DNA from 4 places in the Brevibacillus sp. HB1.3 genome. Region 1 is predicted to be linked to each of the others. Evidence: riboswitches for the same ligand, from Rfam matches in the RefSeq annotation. Region 1 holds a riboswitch; each other region holds the start of a gene.

Evidence for each region. Region 1 has a riboswitch for S-adenosylmethionine ahead of HPY31_RS09025 (homoserine dehydrogenase). Riboswitches for the same ligand answer to the same signal wherever they lie in the genome.
Region 2: another riboswitch for S-adenosylmethionine. It lies ahead of HPY31_RS03695 (ABC transporter permease); the one in region 1 lies ahead of HPY31_RS09025 (homoserine dehydrogenase).
Region 3: another riboswitch for S-adenosylmethionine. It lies ahead of HPY31_RS15530 (pyridoxal phosphate-dependent aminotransferase); the one in region 1 lies ahead of HPY31_RS09025 (homoserine dehydrogenase).
Region 4: another riboswitch for S-adenosylmethionine. It lies ahead of HPY31_RS06480 (MetQ/NlpA family ABC transporter substrate-binding protein); the one in region 1 lies ahead of HPY31_RS09025 (homoserine dehydrogenase).

What each region holds. Positions count from the first base shown of each region.
Region 1 is NZ_JABMIT010000003.1:295,014-298,796, reverse strand. It holds gene HPY31_RS09030 (CapA family protein) at 1-74, shown strand, start outside; gene HPY31_RS09025 (homoserine dehydrogenase) at 88-1,353, opposite strand; SAM riboswitch class I at 1,440-1,551, opposite strand; SAM riboswitch class I at 1,618-1,724, opposite strand; gene HPY31_RS29005 (hypothetical protein) at 1,819-1,953, opposite strand; gene HPY31_RS09020 (DinB family protein) at 2,071-2,586, opposite strand; gene HPY31_RS09015 (cyclase family protein) at 2,604-3,245, opposite strand; gene HPY31_RS09010 (Gfo/Idh/MocA family protein) at 3,267-3,783, opposite strand, start outside.
Region 2 is NZ_JABMIT010000001.1:778,248-782,030, reverse strand. It holds gene HPY31_RS03700 (ABC transporter permease) at 1-628, opposite strand, end outside; gene HPY31_RS03695 (ABC transporter permease) at 633-1,565, opposite strand; SAM riboswitch class I at 1,675-1,779, opposite strand; gene HPY31_RS03690 (sulfite exporter TauE/SafE family protein) at 1,902-2,696, opposite strand; gene HPY31_RS03685 (rhodanese-like domain-containing protein) at 2,734-3,783, opposite strand, start outside.
Region 3 is NZ_JABMIT010000006.1:67,865-71,647, reverse strand. It holds gene moaC (cyclic pyranopterin monophosphate synthase MoaC) at 55-537, shown strand; gene HPY31_RS15535 (MFS transporter) at 541-1,797, shown strand; SAM riboswitch class I at 1,858-1,972, shown strand; gene HPY31_RS15530 (pyridoxal phosphate-dependent aminotransferase) at 2,055-3,236, shown strand; gene HPY31_RS15525 (hypothetical protein) at 3,391-3,783, shown strand, end outside.
Region 4 is NZ_JABMIT010000002.1:395,224-399,006, reverse strand. It holds gene HPY31_RS06490 (methionine ABC transporter permease) at 1-294, opposite strand, end outside; gene HPY31_RS06485 (methionine ABC transporter ATP-binding protein) at 294-1,331, opposite strand; gene HPY31_RS06480 (MetQ/NlpA family ABC transporter substrate-binding protein) at 1,374-2,204, opposite strand; SAM riboswitch class I at 2,307-2,409, opposite strand; gene HPY31_RS06475 (hypothetical protein) at 2,630-2,986, shown strand; gene HPY31_RS06470 (ABC transporter substrate-binding protein) at 3,183-3,783, shown strand, end outside.

The DNA of each region.
Region 1 (3,783 bases):
TTTCTGAGCATGTCGACATACAAAGTGACGGGCGTGTGCAGCCACGTGTAAAGGCAGTGGAGACTGCTCCCTGATAAAAGAAGCCGTTTACGCAGATTCAAGAATAGGGAAGCAGCGCACTTCTAAGCCAAAATCATTTTTCAATAAGGACTCATGCTGTTCACTGATTCCCGTCACAATCAACCCTGCGCGCAAGACGCCCCCCAAATCGAATTGAACTTTTAGTTTATGCACGTTCACTCCTGCCTGCTGAAGGAAATGCAAGACACGATCTGGCGTCGCAGTATGACATGAGCCCTCTAGATAACATAGGACGTGTTCTGCCGAATCCACCGTGCCTCCAGCTTTGTCAGCCGTTTTTTCTTTCCAGGTAGGATGCGGTGTGAATGGCTGTGTCAATAAATAGGCCAAATCCTCCACGACTGCACTTGCTGTTGGGAGCTCTCCTGCCCCTCTTCCTGTAAACAACAAGTCTCCCACGATGTTGCCGGATAGCTGGACAGCATTAAACGCATCGTGGATTTGCGCCAACGGATGGCTCAGCGGAAGCATGGTTGGTTCAACAGATAGGCGAATGCCTTTTTCGGCTTGATAAGCCTGCGCGATCAGCTTAATCCGGTACCCTAAGTCGCTTGCAATCCGAATGTGACCTGCAGACAAATCTGCAATTCCTTTGCGAACAACATCCGCTAAAGGCAGCGATTCCCCATAAACAAGCTGTGCCAGGATATACAATTTGTACATAGCATCAAAGCCTTCTACATCCGAACGAGGGTCTGCTTCCGCATAGCCCAGCTCCTGTGCTTGCTTGAGCACCTCCTGGTAGGAGAGCTGCTCTGCTTCCATTTTCGTCAAAATGAAGTTCGTTGTTCCGTTGAGAATACCGCGAACGCCTTGGATATCGTTCGTACGCAGGAACTGCCGGAGCACACTCAAGATCGGGATACCCCCAGCCACACTCGCTTCATAGGCAAGATGCACTTGATGCTGATTTGCCAAATCGACTAGCTCTGTTCCTTTTTTCGCCAGGAGTTCTTTGTTGGCGGTTACCACATGGCAGCCCTTTTCGATCAAAGCACGTACGTAGTCATAGGTAGGTTCTACACCGCCCATGACCTCCACCACAATATCCACATCGCTTCTCAATACATCCTCAAAATCTGTCGTCAGTAAAGCCGGGTCGACATGAACCGCCCGCTCTTTTTCCGAGTCACGCACCAATGCCTTGACGATCTCAATTCGTTTTCCCAGACGAGAAGCCAGCTTCTCCTGTTGTGAACGGATCGTTTTGATTACGCCCCCACCCACTGTCCCCAATCCCAATAATCCCACACGTACTACTTCTGCACTCATCCTTACCACCCCATACCCCGAATTTTAGATAAAAAGAAAAGCCATCTTCGATAAGAAGAAGGCTTGATAGCAGCTAATGCTCCCCCTCCTTATCTCCCAGGACGTATATGTCCTGCAGGAATTGGCACCTTGTCACAAAATATGCGTGACGGTTGCCGGGCTTCATCGGGCCAGTCCCTCCACCTCTCTGGATAAAGAAAATATGAAATTTAAAAAAACCTTCTTCGCTAAGAAGAAGGTTCATCTACTAATGGAGTAACCCGCTTCTTATCTTTCGAGACGAAACGTCTCGCAGGAATTGGCACCTTGTTGCAATATGCAACGGTTGCCGGGCTTCATCGGGCCAGACCCTCCACCTCTCTGGATAAGAACCATTTATGCTGTTGAGCTTTATTCTAAGAAATTCCAAGGCAAGCGTCAACAAAATTCTTTCTTTTCTGATTGCAAGCTGATCTGGCAAGGCTTTCAGTTGTGGGTGAACAGGCTTTCTACCTCTTCCATACTGCAGCAGGCACAATGAAATACGCCCTCCTGGCATTCCTCAGGCTGCTCTTTTTCCACAACATATCCGCACCATTGGCAAATAAAAAGTTGCATCATTGCTCGCCCTCCTCTTCTATTATTCTGCCCAAAATAAAAAGAGCATTTTCCGCTCGACCGTGACGATCGTTAGAAAATGCCAGAAAAGGAGGGGCATACTTGTCTACTGATTTTACCTTACCCGAAGTACCGTTCTTTCAAAATGCTAGTGTGGTGAGCTTCATGTCCAGCAATCACATAGACCAATGTCCTTGCAGATAGCTTGTTTCCGTTGGCAAGTCCTGTACGCAACCACGCTTCTGGCGAGATTCCTCGCACCTGCGCGATGGTGGAAGCTCGGGCAGCCTTATACTCTTCCAGTAAATCAGACAGGTCTCTTAGCTGAAAACACCCGTGTTCAACAAACGCATTCTCATCAAAACCGACGAGGGGTGTCTGATCTCCTCTTGCGATTCTCAGCAAGCGATAGCTCATGATGCGTTCTGCATCGATGAGATGACCCAAAACCTCTTTAACCGTCCATTTGCCTGGTGCATACCGATAATCAGCTTGCTCGGGCGCAAGGGACGAAAATAACGCGACGATCCTCTCTCCTTGCTGCGTGAGGATCGTTTGGAGCTCCCCCTCTGGTACAAGACCTACATAATAGTCAAAATAAGCAGCATATTCATCTCGCTCTGGTCGTCTGAGCATATGTTTCCCACTCCTCATCATTCGGTTTCGATAGACAAATTACTATGTAAGCCTTCAAACAATAGGACCCTTGCCGGGGCGGCATCCGTGCCGACCAGCTTGAGTGGTGCAGCTACCAGAAAATACTCGCCTGGCGGGACCTCTGCTAGCCGCAAGCCTTCCACGACAATGACTCCCGCTGCAAACAATTTTTTATGTGTGGGGTGACCTTCCTGGCTGCGTTCGATTCCAAGTGCATCGGTACCAATGCCCCGCAACCCCAGCTCACTTACATATTCCGCACCTTCTTCAGACAGAAAGATAAATTCAAAGGAGAACGCCTCTTCAAAAGAGTTTTTTGTTTTAAACAGGACAAAATCTCCTCGCACAAGATCGAAGCTCTCCAAGTCAGCGCGAGTGATCCTGTCCTCGACCGCTGTGAGATCGAGAACCTTGCAAGGGCCCACTAGCTTCTCCAAGGAAATACTTTCGAATGTATCGCCAGCATTCACCATATGCAGGGGAGCATCCACATGGGTACCCGTGTGGAGGTCCATGTCGATTCTCGATTCTGTTACATAACCGTTGGTGGCGGTCCGTATTTTCGGCTGCTTTTCCGGCTTGTTTTTATACACCGTCATTCCTTCGTACACGGTGGCGGTCACATCATACATTTTCATCCCAAACGCCCTCCCTTTTGCCTACTGTTTTTTTCGATCCGCTGGAAAAACAATCCCCATCTGCCTTCTCGCTTCATCCATGACCTGCATGGCCATTTTGGAAACTTCATGCGAATTCGTTGCAGATTGTCTGGCCCCGATCTTCGCCAAGTGTAGAAATTCTCTTATTTCATAATGCATGGTCTTCGGGGTCTGCGGCCTTGCTACTTGCTCGATTCGTCCGTCCCTGTAGCGAATGTCCACTTCTTTGAGATGGTTGATTCGATCGATCACCATCGTAGCGTCCTCCCCTTGAATTTCTGCTGGCTGATAGGAGGTCGTAATTTTCGAGAAGCTAACGATGGCATCCATCTCTCGATACTTCAACAACATACTGCCTTCTCCGTCCACTCCTGAATCAAGCACGATTCCTTCTGCTTTGATCACGTCTGGTCTGCCAAAAAGGATGAGTAACGGATAAAGACAATAAATACCGATGTCCATCAAGGCTCCGTTTGAAAAAGCAGGATCAAAAGCACGTAAAACCTTCCCTTCGCGG
Region 2 (3,783 bases), on a different contig from region 1:
CGGCCAGCACAAACTCTTGCCGCTTGATCTGCATGATTTGTCCTCTGACCAGGCGGGCCATCCCCACCCAGCCTGTTAACGAAAGGGCAATAATGATGGTTGCGAGTCCAGGCTCCAGAACCACCATCAGCAGGATTACCACCAGCAGATACGGAATGCTGTACAGAATTTCGGCCAACCGCATCAGGATGTTGTCTACATGGTCGCCCAGCTTGTTCCTCCCTGCCATGTAACCGGATATCCCGCCGATGCATACACCAATCACGAGGTCGATGGCTGCTGCCGCCACACCAATAAACAAAGAGATTTGTCCGCCTGCCCAGGTACGTGCCCACATGTCCCGGCCCAAGTCATCCGTTCCAAACCAGTGCTCACCTGACAGTGGCAGATTTCCTTTCGTCAAAGACTGTTCATGTGGACTGTGGGGAACGAGCAGCGGACCGATGATTGAGAGGGTCACCACTGCTGCGAGCAGGAAGAACCCTAGCATTGCCAGCTTGTTACTGAATACCCGCTGCAATACCTCCTGCCAATACCCAAGACTCGGACGCTCCCGAATTTCCTCAGAAAGCCGGTTTCGGTCGACTGGTCGAAACAGGGAATCCAGTTGTGTTGCCTGATTGGCCATAATGCTACTTCCCTCCACTCGTTAATCTGATGCGCGGGTCAATCACCCGATACAGCAGGTCGATGATGTACAAAGTAAAAATGAGCACAAAGCTGTAAAACACAGTGGTTCCCAAAATAACGGGATAATCGCGGTTAAAAATGCTTTCCACGAAGTATTTGCCGAGCCCGGGAATCGCGAAAATCTTTTCCACCACAAAGGTTCCGGTCATCAGGTTGGCAAACAGCGGACCGATAAAGGTAAGAACAGGCAGGATGGCATTGCGCATCCCGTGTCTAACGACAATGGAAAAGGTGCCAAGCCCTTTAGCCTCTGCCGTGCTTATGTATTCCTGTTGCCAAACCTCAAGCATGCTGGCTCGTACAAAGCGCGCGATGATGGCGAGCGGACCGATAGCGAGCGCAAGTGTTGGAAGAATCGAGTGCTCCCAGCTCCCCCATGCAGCGACGGGTAAAAGCTCCCATTTGACCGCTAAGTACTTGATCAACAGAGGCGCGAGAATAAAACTGGGGACGGAGATCCCGATGATGGCAGCAAACATGGACAAGAAATCCAAGGTTCGATTGTGATAGAGTGCCGCTACGATTCCCAGTGTGATTCCACCTGCCAGTGCGACCGCAAACGACTGGAGTCCCAGAACAGCCGATGCGGGAAATCCCTCTGCAATCAGTGTGTTCACATCCCTCGTCTTGGACTGGATAGAGGGCCCCAAGTCAAATTGCAGCAATCCTTTTAGATAGAGCAGGTACTGTACCGTGATTGGCTGATCCAGGTTGTACTCCGCTCGCATGTTCTCCACCACTTCTTCTGGAAGCATTTTGGCATCTGATGCGAATGGATCACCTGGAATCAGGTGCATGGTCACGAACGTTACCGTGACAATCATCCACAGCGTAACGATCATGAGAAAGCCACGCTTGACTGCATAATAAAGCACGTTGTTTCCTCCTTTGAACTACACATAGTAAAACGATATGAATACTATGGATTATAAATATAGAAAACCCCTCTCCGAAAAGAAGAGGGGCGATTGCACGTTTCCCACCTTCTCATCTCGCAGAATAACTCCGCAGGAATTAGCACCGTAAGGTCAATCAGACCAAGGTTGCCGGGTTTCATCGGGCCAGTCCCTCCACCACTCTCGATAAGAATGTTCTATGAAATTTAATTTCATTGTAAAATTCTTTTTTATCTTATCATTTTACTCGGATATGTCAATGCTGTTCCATGACAATTGATTTTTCTTTATTTTGTTTGTAAAAAAAGTAAATCTTCATACACGTATGAATAGGAGGATGTCAGCCCAAATCTTAATCGTGGTGGCTAGGATCAACAAGGCAAGAATGGATTGGAGAATCCGCGTGCCCAAACGTTTGCTGACCTTCGTACCGAGCGGCGCTGCCATGATGCTGGCGATAACCATGATCACGGATGGCCACAGCAATATGTCCCCTGCCATCCATTTCCCTATCGTCGATCCAATGGAAGATAGAAAAGTGATGGCAAGAGAGGAAGCAATCGCAACTCTTGTCGGTATCTTGAGGATGATCAGCATGATGGGAACCAAAATAAAAGCGCCCGCTGCCCCGACAATTCCGGAGGCACCTCCGACCATCAAAGCAGATAAGACAGCTGTTGGTTTATGAAAGATAACCCTGGTCGTCTGTTCACGTTCGTCCACTCCCTTTTTTGGCAGGAACATCAAGATTACAGCAATCGTGGCCAGGATGGCGTAAACGATATTGACGGCATCTGCCGAAAGAAATTTTCCTCCATATCCTCCAAGCAAGCTCCCGACAATAATGGCACTTCCCATGTACACAACGAGCTGGTAATGAATAAGCCTATCTTTCCGCAGAGTCCAAAGAGCTGCTAGGGTGGCAAAAAATACTTGGACGGCACTTATTCCGGATACTTCGTGAGCTGTGTAAGCAACGAATCCAAGGGCGGGCGGAATGTACAGTAGCATCGGATACTTGATGATGGAGCCCCCGATTCCGACGAGACCAGAGATGAACGATCCCACGAAACCGATAATAAACAGCGTGATCACTAGGTCGATAGTCATAGGCTCACCCTTTGCAGCAACTCGCTTTGATTTCGTTTTATCCTCGTTCTACTACTGGCAAGCCGTCTATTTGCCATTGTAAGATTCCGCCGCTCAAATTCATTACATCCTTGAATCCGTTTGCTTTAAGAATGCTTGCACCTATAGCGGATCGGGCACCGGAACGGCATTGTACGAGAAGCGGTTTATCGTGAGGAAGCTCATCTAGCCGCATGGCGAGTGAACCGAGCATGATGTGCTGTGCATCTTGAATATGTCCTTCCTTCCACTCAGCCAGATTACGTACATCTACTACGTGAACCTCACTCTTTTCCACCCGGTCTGCAATCTCCAGCGGTGTTACCTCTTCAATTGTCTCGAGCGAAGACAATTCCCTTTCCATTAGCTTGGAGCTGTCGATAAAGCCAGTGACAAGATCAATCCCAACAGCACGCAAGGCTTGCAAAATCTCGTCCAGCTCATCTGGGGTGGTCAGGATCTGAACGGGGCGATCGTAATCGACAATCCAGCCCGCCCAGTTGGCAAATGACTTGTTGAAGGGAATGTGAAGTGTTCCCGCCAGATGCCCCTTCGCAAATTTCTGGAAAGGTCGCGTATCGATCATCTGTCCGTTTTCCAGCGATTCCTTTACCGCTTCTAGCGAGTTGAACTCTTGAACAACAGGGAGCTCCTTGAGCAAAGGAGGGCCTTCCTTATTCACGCGTTTCATCACGGCAAAATACGTTGGCGGCTCTGGTTGTCCATCCAGGAGTGCCTGAACGAATTCCTCTTCACTCGTGTGTGACATCGCCCAGTTAAAGAGCTTTTCATAGCCGACGGTAGAAGACGGCACGGCCCCTAATGCTTTCCCGCAAGCACTTCCTGCGCCATGAGCTGGCCATACCTGCATATAATCCGGCAGTTGCTTGAATTTTTGGAGGGATTGGAACATGGCTCTTGCACCTAACTCGGACGTCCCCTTCATTCCCGCCGCTTTTTCAAGCAAGTCCGGTCTGCCGATATCACCGACAAAGACGAAATCTCCGGTGAAGATCCCAATGGGGCGATCTGCATTCCCTCCAAGGTCTGTCAAAAGGAAGGAGATACT
Region 3 (3,783 bases), on a different contig from region 1:
TTTATCCAGCGGCGGGAGTAAGGTAGGAGGAGATAGAGGAGGAACGATACTCGTATGACTGATCAATTAACACATTTTAATGAACAAAATCGAGCGCGGATGGTAGACGTGTCCGAAAAGGACGTCACAAAACGGGTGGCTGTAGCTGAGAGCCAAATCATCATGAAACCCGAAACCCTCGCCCGAATCCGCGAAGGTCGAATCGAAAAGGGCGATGTACTCGCAGTTGCGCAGGTAGCAGGTGTCATGGCTGCCAAAAAAACGTGGGAAATCATCCCGATGTGTCATCCGCTGCCATTGACTGGCATCGACATACAGTTTGCTTTTGTAGACGAAACGACGCTTGCGATTACAGGAACCGTGAAGACGACAGGGAAAACAGGCGTCGAGATGGAGGCTTTGACCGCTGTAAGCGTAGCGGCTTTGACGGTGTATGACATGTGCAAAGCCATGGATAAAGAAATGATTATCGGTCCGACCAGTCTGCAATCCAAAACAGGCGGAAAAAGCGGCGATTTCCATCGGGGAGAGAAGTAAGCCATGAGGCAAAAGTGGGAATCTTATCCGAGCAGCATTCGTTTATTGGCGATTGCTGCCGTCATTTTTTCTACCGGAATGGCATGTATTTGGCCGCTGGTCACGATTTATATTCATAACCATCTCGGAAAGCCGCTGACTGTAGCCGGCTTCTTGTTGCTTTTAAATCAAGGCGCATTCTTGATCGGAAGTATTGTCGGCGGGATGCTGTTTGACCGCTGGGGCAAAATGCGCACCATCATTGTCGGTTCCATCGGTGTTATCCTGATTTCGCTCGGATTAGGTGCTACGCAGGATTTTACGATTTATGTTGTGTTGCTTCTGTTGAATGGATTGTTTTATGGATTACTTTCTCCTGTGATGAATGCATTGGCCGTCGTTTTGTGGCCGGACGGAGGACGTAAAGGAATCAATCTGATTTATGTCACTCTCAATGTGGGGGTAGCTGCCGGTTCTGCGTTGGGCGGCTTTTTAGCCAGTGTGTCATTTGCCTGGACGTTTTTCGGCAATGCCATCTCACAAGTAATCGTCCTCGCCATGTTCCTACTCATTTTGCCGCGTCAGTTAAAAATGGTGGAACAACAACGCCAAAACTCGACGGCTGGACAAAGCATGCCTGAGCAAGCAACTGAGGATGTGCTGCGACAACCACAGCAAGAGCCAAAGGTGGTATGGGGGGCCTTGCTGCTATTATGCGGGGGGCTATTAATTAGCTGGATTGTCTATGTACAATGGACAACGGTGCTGTCGACCTATATGCAATCCTTGGGCATTTCCCTCCGTCAATACAGTCTGTTGTGGACGCTGAACGGCGGCTTGATCCTGTTTGGTCAGCCATTGATTGCGTGGGTCATTCGACGCTTTGCCCGTACGCTAAAATCACAAATGCTCTTGGGCGCTTATATTTTTGCCTTGTCGATGTTGATTTTGTCTCAGTCAACCGTTTATGCAGGTTTTGTGGCGGGGATGTTCATCATGACGCTGGGCGAAATGCTCGTGTGGCCAGCGGTGCCGGCAGTAGCTGCACAGTTTACGCCAGCGGGACGAGAAGGCTTTATTCAAGGGCTGATTGCAGGGACTGGATCAGCTGGGCGGATGCTCGGGCCACTACTCGGGGCCTTCATCTTCCAATCGATTCACGCGCAGGGACTATTGCTTGTGATGGCAGGATTGTGTCTGTTGTCTGTCGCATTCTTTGCCTTCCACACCTCTTTTCACAAAAGAAGGCATCACGTGCCGGTACAGAATCAAGCATCTTGACACGATTTGCGTGCTCAAGTAGTATGGTATAGACGAAAAAACAGTATATTCCGTGTGTTTGACTTATTCAGAGAGGTGGAGGGACTGGCCCTATGAAGCCCGGCAGCGGATCTGTTCCATGTGATGGACAGATGCTGTGCCAATTCCAGCAGGATTTTTTCCTGACAGATAAGGACGTGACCAAGCTGATCTCCCCCTTTTTCTGTATGGAAAAAGGGGGTTTTACTGTATTGGCCCAAGAAAGGAATGGAAGAAAGATGCGCATTCAACCCGCCGATATGATTGATCGACTCCCTACCCAATTTTTTGCGACCCTGGTGGCAAAAGTAAACAAGGTCATTGCGCAAGGCCATGACGTCATTAACCTGGGGCAGGGCAATCCTGATTTGCCAACACCGCCGCACATTATTGAAGAATTACAGGCGCAAGCGGCACAACCACTCCATCACAAATATCCGCCTTTTCAGGGACGCGTGGAACTGAAGCAGGCAGTAGCTCATTGGTATAAGCAAGAATTTGATGTGGACCTCGATCCGGAGGAAGAAGTAGCGATTTTGTTCGGCAGTAAAACCGGACTCGTAGAGATTTGCCAAGTACTCATGAGCGCAGGCGATGTTGCACTGGTTCCAGACCCAGGCTATCCGGATTATTGGTCGGGGGTTGCAGTCGTAGACGGACGGATGGTTATGATGCCGTTGAAGGCGGAAAATGACTTCTTGCCAGACTACAGCCAGCTATCCCAAGCCGATTTGGATCGAGCGAAACTGATGTTTCTCAACTATCCGAACAATCCGACAGCAGTCAACGCACCACTTGAGTTTTATGAGGAAACCATTCGTTTTGCCCGAAAACATGAAATCGTCGTCTGCCACGACTTCGCCTACGGAGCAATCAGCTATGACGGGAAAAAGCCAGTCAGCTTCATGCAGGTTCCGGGTGCAAAAGAAGTGGGCGTAGAATTTTATACCTTGTCCAAAACGTACAACATGGCAGGCTGGCGTGTAGGTGCCATGGTAGGTAATCGCGAGCTGGTTCGTCTGATTAACCTCATTCAGGACCATTACTTCGTCAGTCTGTTCGGTGCAGTACAGATGGCGGCAGCCAAAGCGATGACGGATTCGCAGCAGTGCGTCCGCGATCTCGTCGCTGTCTACGAAAGCCGCCGCAATGCCCTGTACTCCAATCTGCATCGGATTGGCTGGCAGGCTCCGCCATCTCAAGGTTCGTTTTTTGCTTGGCTTCCTGTTCCAAACGGCTTCACATCTGTGGAGTTCTCTGACCTGCTTTTGGAAAAAGCGCATGTCGTCGTAGCGCCAGGAAATGGTTTTGGCCCGACAGGTGAGGGTTATGTGAGAGCGGCTTTGTTATCCAATGAAGAGCGTCTCGCGGAAGCGGTCCAGCGGATTGAGCGGTTAGGGTTATTTACGAAAACAAAATAAAAGCGAGGCAAATTGGCCACACTACCGTATAGATGGAGTGTGGCTTTTTTCTTCTAGAATAAAAATCATTCTCATTATTGACAGATAATGATTTTCATTATACGATGTCATTGTTGTTAATGATAATTAGTCTCAGCGAGAGCGGGAGGGTACCATGCGCTATCAGATTAACGGTTACACGGATATGTATACGGTGATCGCCAACGAGCGAAAAATCGGCGGAGCCATTGAAGCAGGCCAGATTCGCTTGCGGACGGGAGAAGTTTACGCCAATGCTGTTCTCACTCGTTTGGAAATGTCAGGTGCGCATTTTTGCTCGATCGGATTTGTTACGGAAGAAGGCAAAAGGCTGATTGTCCATGTGAACGATATCAGCATGATCGCTGATGCTCGTCACGTCAACGTATGTGAGCTGACGAACGAATGCATGAGAGTAGAGAAGTCAGCAGAGAGACTGAAACGATTGAAGCGACTCTGTGAACTGAATGAAGGCAGCTGTACGCCGACCTTCCAGGAAGAGGCATTGCTGTTGGCAAGCGATATCGGT
Region 4 (3,783 bases), on a different contig from region 1:
GAGCGGCACAATGGCTCCTTCAATCCCAATCGAGGTGCCCACGATCAACTCGGTAAAAGGAATGATTGCAACCATCAGGATAATAAAAGGCAACGAACGAACAATGTTGATGATCGTATTCAAGGTGTGATAAATGATTTTGTTCGGAAAAAGGTGGTTCGCCTGTGTGATGACCAACAAAATCCCGAGCGGAATCCCGATCAGTGTCGCAATGAACAAGGAAAACCCAACCATGATGACGGTTTCTTGCAGGGATTGCCCGAATACCGGAATCATTTCAATCAAACGCTCCATTAGCTCCGCACCTCCTCTGGTGACACAATATCTACGCGGTAGACGGATTCGCGCAAGAAGCGAATGCCATCTTGAATGGGCTGGTCTTCACCAGAAATGTGCAAAAGCAAAATGCCGAGCGCCGTTCCCTTAATGGTCGTAATTGAGCCGTATAACAGATTGGTGCTAATCGGAAAGCGTGCGGACAAGGTGCCAAGAACAGGATCGAGAGCAGCATCTCCGAGAAAAGCAACGCGAACAATTTTGGAAACGGGTCCGGACTCTTTTATCTTGGACAAAATTTCCTGTGGTACCTGATCGTCAAAAACCGTTTTGATAAAATTACGGGTCGTTTGCTCTTGCGGATTGCTGAACACATCCAGAACAGAGCCTTGCTCGATGACGACGCCGTTTTCCATGATGGCTACTTGGTCGCAGATTTTCTTAATGACCTGCATTTCATGGGTAATCAGCACGATGGTCAGGTTAAACTTTCGATTGATGTCGAGCAACAGCTCCAGAATGGATTCGGTTGTTTGCGGATCGAGAGCGGAAGTCGCTTCGTCACAGAGCAGAATTTCCGGATCGGTTGCAAGTGCACGAGCGATGCCCACCCGTTGCTTTTGTCCACCGGATAGCTGAGAAGGATAAGCGTTTGCTTTATCAGACAAGCCAACCAAGCCGAGAAGGTCTTCTACCTTGCGCTTAATGACATCTTTGGGGACGCGATTCATCCGCAAGATTTCCGCCACATTGTCAAAGACATTATAGGAAGAGAGCAGGTTGAAGTGTTGAAAAATAATCCCGATCTTTTTGCGAGCTTGCCGCAGCTCTTTTTCCTTGAGGGTCAGCATGTTCTGGCCATTGACGATCACAGAACCGCTGGTCGGCTTCTCCAACAGGTTGATGGTACGGAGCAGGGTACTTTTCCCCGCTCCGCTAAAGCCGATCACCCCGTAGATTTGCCCTTTTTCCACCTGCAGGGATACGCCCTTCAATGCTTTTACCTGCTTGTTTCCTACTTGATACGACTTATGAATATCGGTTAGCTGTATCATAACGAGTTCTCCTTGTTGTTCTTGATGTTCCTGGCGTCGAGCTTACCAGGACGGCAGTACAGCTCCTTCAAAGCGTTCGTCGATGAATTTTTTCACTTCTTCCGAACGGTAGATGTCCACCAGCTTTTTGACGGCGGGGTTGTCTTTGTTGGTTTCGTTGACTGCCAAGATATTTACGTATGGAGAGTCAGCCGTCTCAGCGAAGATCGCGTCTTTTTTCGGGGAGTAGCCAGCTTCCATTGCGAAGTTCGTATTAATCGAAGCAACCTCTACGTTGCTCAGCGAGCGTGCCAGGAAAGCAGCCTCCAGCTCTTTGAATTGCAAATTTTTCGGGTTTTCCACGATGTCCAGTGGTGTTGCGTTGTCACCCACGCCATCCTTGAGCTTAATCAAGCCCGCTGCCTGATAGAGCAGCAAGGCACGTGCTCGGTTGGTCGGGTCGTTTTGAATGCCGACAACGCCGCCAGCCGGGATGTCCTCGACTTTTTTATGCTTGGTGGAGTACAGACCCATCGGGTACGTCACGGTTTTTCCGACCTCGACGATCTTTGTTTTGTGATCTTGATTAAACTTCGCCAAGAACGGGATGGTTTGGAAGCTGTTTACATCGAGATTTCCTTTATCGAGAGCTTGGTTCGGCTGTACGTAATCGTTGAAAACGACGACTTCGACATCGAGTCCTTTGCCTTTGGCGACTTCTTTTACTTTGTTGAGAATTTCTTCGTGTGGGCCGCCAGTGACACCCACTTTGAGTGAGGTTTGCTCAGCAGCAGTGCCACCGTTAGCAGGCGCAGCTTCTTGTTTACCCCCGCAAGCCGTTACGAGCGATGCAGCGAGCAGTAGTGTAGTGAGTAGTAGACCAGTCTTTTTCATGAAAATACCCCTTTTCTCTGGATGTAAGATGGAAAAGAAAAAAGCCTCTTCCGACAGAAGAGGCGAAAACTGCAAGTATGTAACCACACTGCAACAATACCTCTCTTATCTGTCGGAATAAATTCCGCTGGATTTGGCACCGTATCGTTTGCGATAGGTTGCCGAGGTGTCATAGGGCCAGTCCCTCAACCTCTCTTCATAAGAGAATGTGCTATGAAATTATCATTCCAAACATTGTTGTTAATTCTTATTTGGATAGTTGGATTATAACGACTGATTTTTTCGGTGTCAACAGTTTTTGCAAACGAATGACTTGGTGGAAAAATGTGAAATTGATCTAAATACGAATATTCTATTGAAGAATGAAAAAATCATATGTATAATGAGAGCGAATGAACCCGATGCCAGCTATCGCAGGTGATGACATGACTCTCGTGGACTCCAATGAAACTAGAAAAAAGCTGTCTGCCATCTATAATGAGATAGCAAAAGAGTTGTTCGGATTTGGAACGACTTTGCTCCGAGTCACGATTGAAAATCAAATGATTACGTTCCAAGCTAAGCATCGCCGCTCTCCGCGCTCACAAGCGTTGGAAGGAGAAGCACCGGCCCTTAAGCTCGAAGTCGATTTTCGCATGTCCCTTCTTTATAAGAAGAGACTGAGAGAACGACTGGAAGAAGAGATGGGGTTGCCGTTGGAAGCCGTGCTCAGGGACTATGATGCGCCTACGCAGTGGGCGATCACGAATGTTATTTTAGCTGAATCAGAACTGAATACCTGACGCAATCGTTCGGATTTTCTCTTTTGATCTATCTTAAGGGGAGACCGTAGACTTTGCGTAAAACGGGTGTCACTTCTCTTTGTTTACGAAGAAAAGTGCTCTTGTTTAGAATGATACGTTCTAATCAAGGGTACTTTTCTTTTTATTGTATCACCATATTTTGTCATCAAATGAACCCAACTGGAGGAGAATTACGATGAAGAAATTACTTGCTGGAATCCTGTCTTTTTCTATGATGTCACTGGCTCTCGCTGGCTGTGGCAGCAATGGTCAACCACAAGCGGGGGGAGCTGGCGGCGAAGCCAAGGGCGAGCCACAAAAGCTGGTCATCTCTACATGGGGCTTCTCCGAAGACTTTTTCCGCAAAGAAGTATACGAGCCGTTTGAAAAAGAACATAACGTGAAAATCGTGCTGGAAATCGGGAACAACGCAGAGCGTCTGAACAAAGTTCGCCAAGGAAGCTCCGATGTAGACTTGATCTACCTCTCTGACTACTATGCACAGCAAGGGATTGAGAGTGGCGCATTTGAAAAAATCGACCGCAGCCGCATCCCGAACCTGGATCAAATCTACGACATCGCCAAAGCACCACTGGGCGAGGAGTACGGTCCAGCTTACACGATTGGCCAATTCGGGATTGCCTACAATCCAAAGCTCGTAAAAACTGAGATCAAGGATTGGAAAGATCTGTGGAACCCAGAGCTGACAGGCAAGCTGACACTGCCAAGCATTACGTCCACAACTGGTCCGATGGTTCTCGACAGTGCTTCTGCGGTCGCGGGCAGCAAGGAATTTA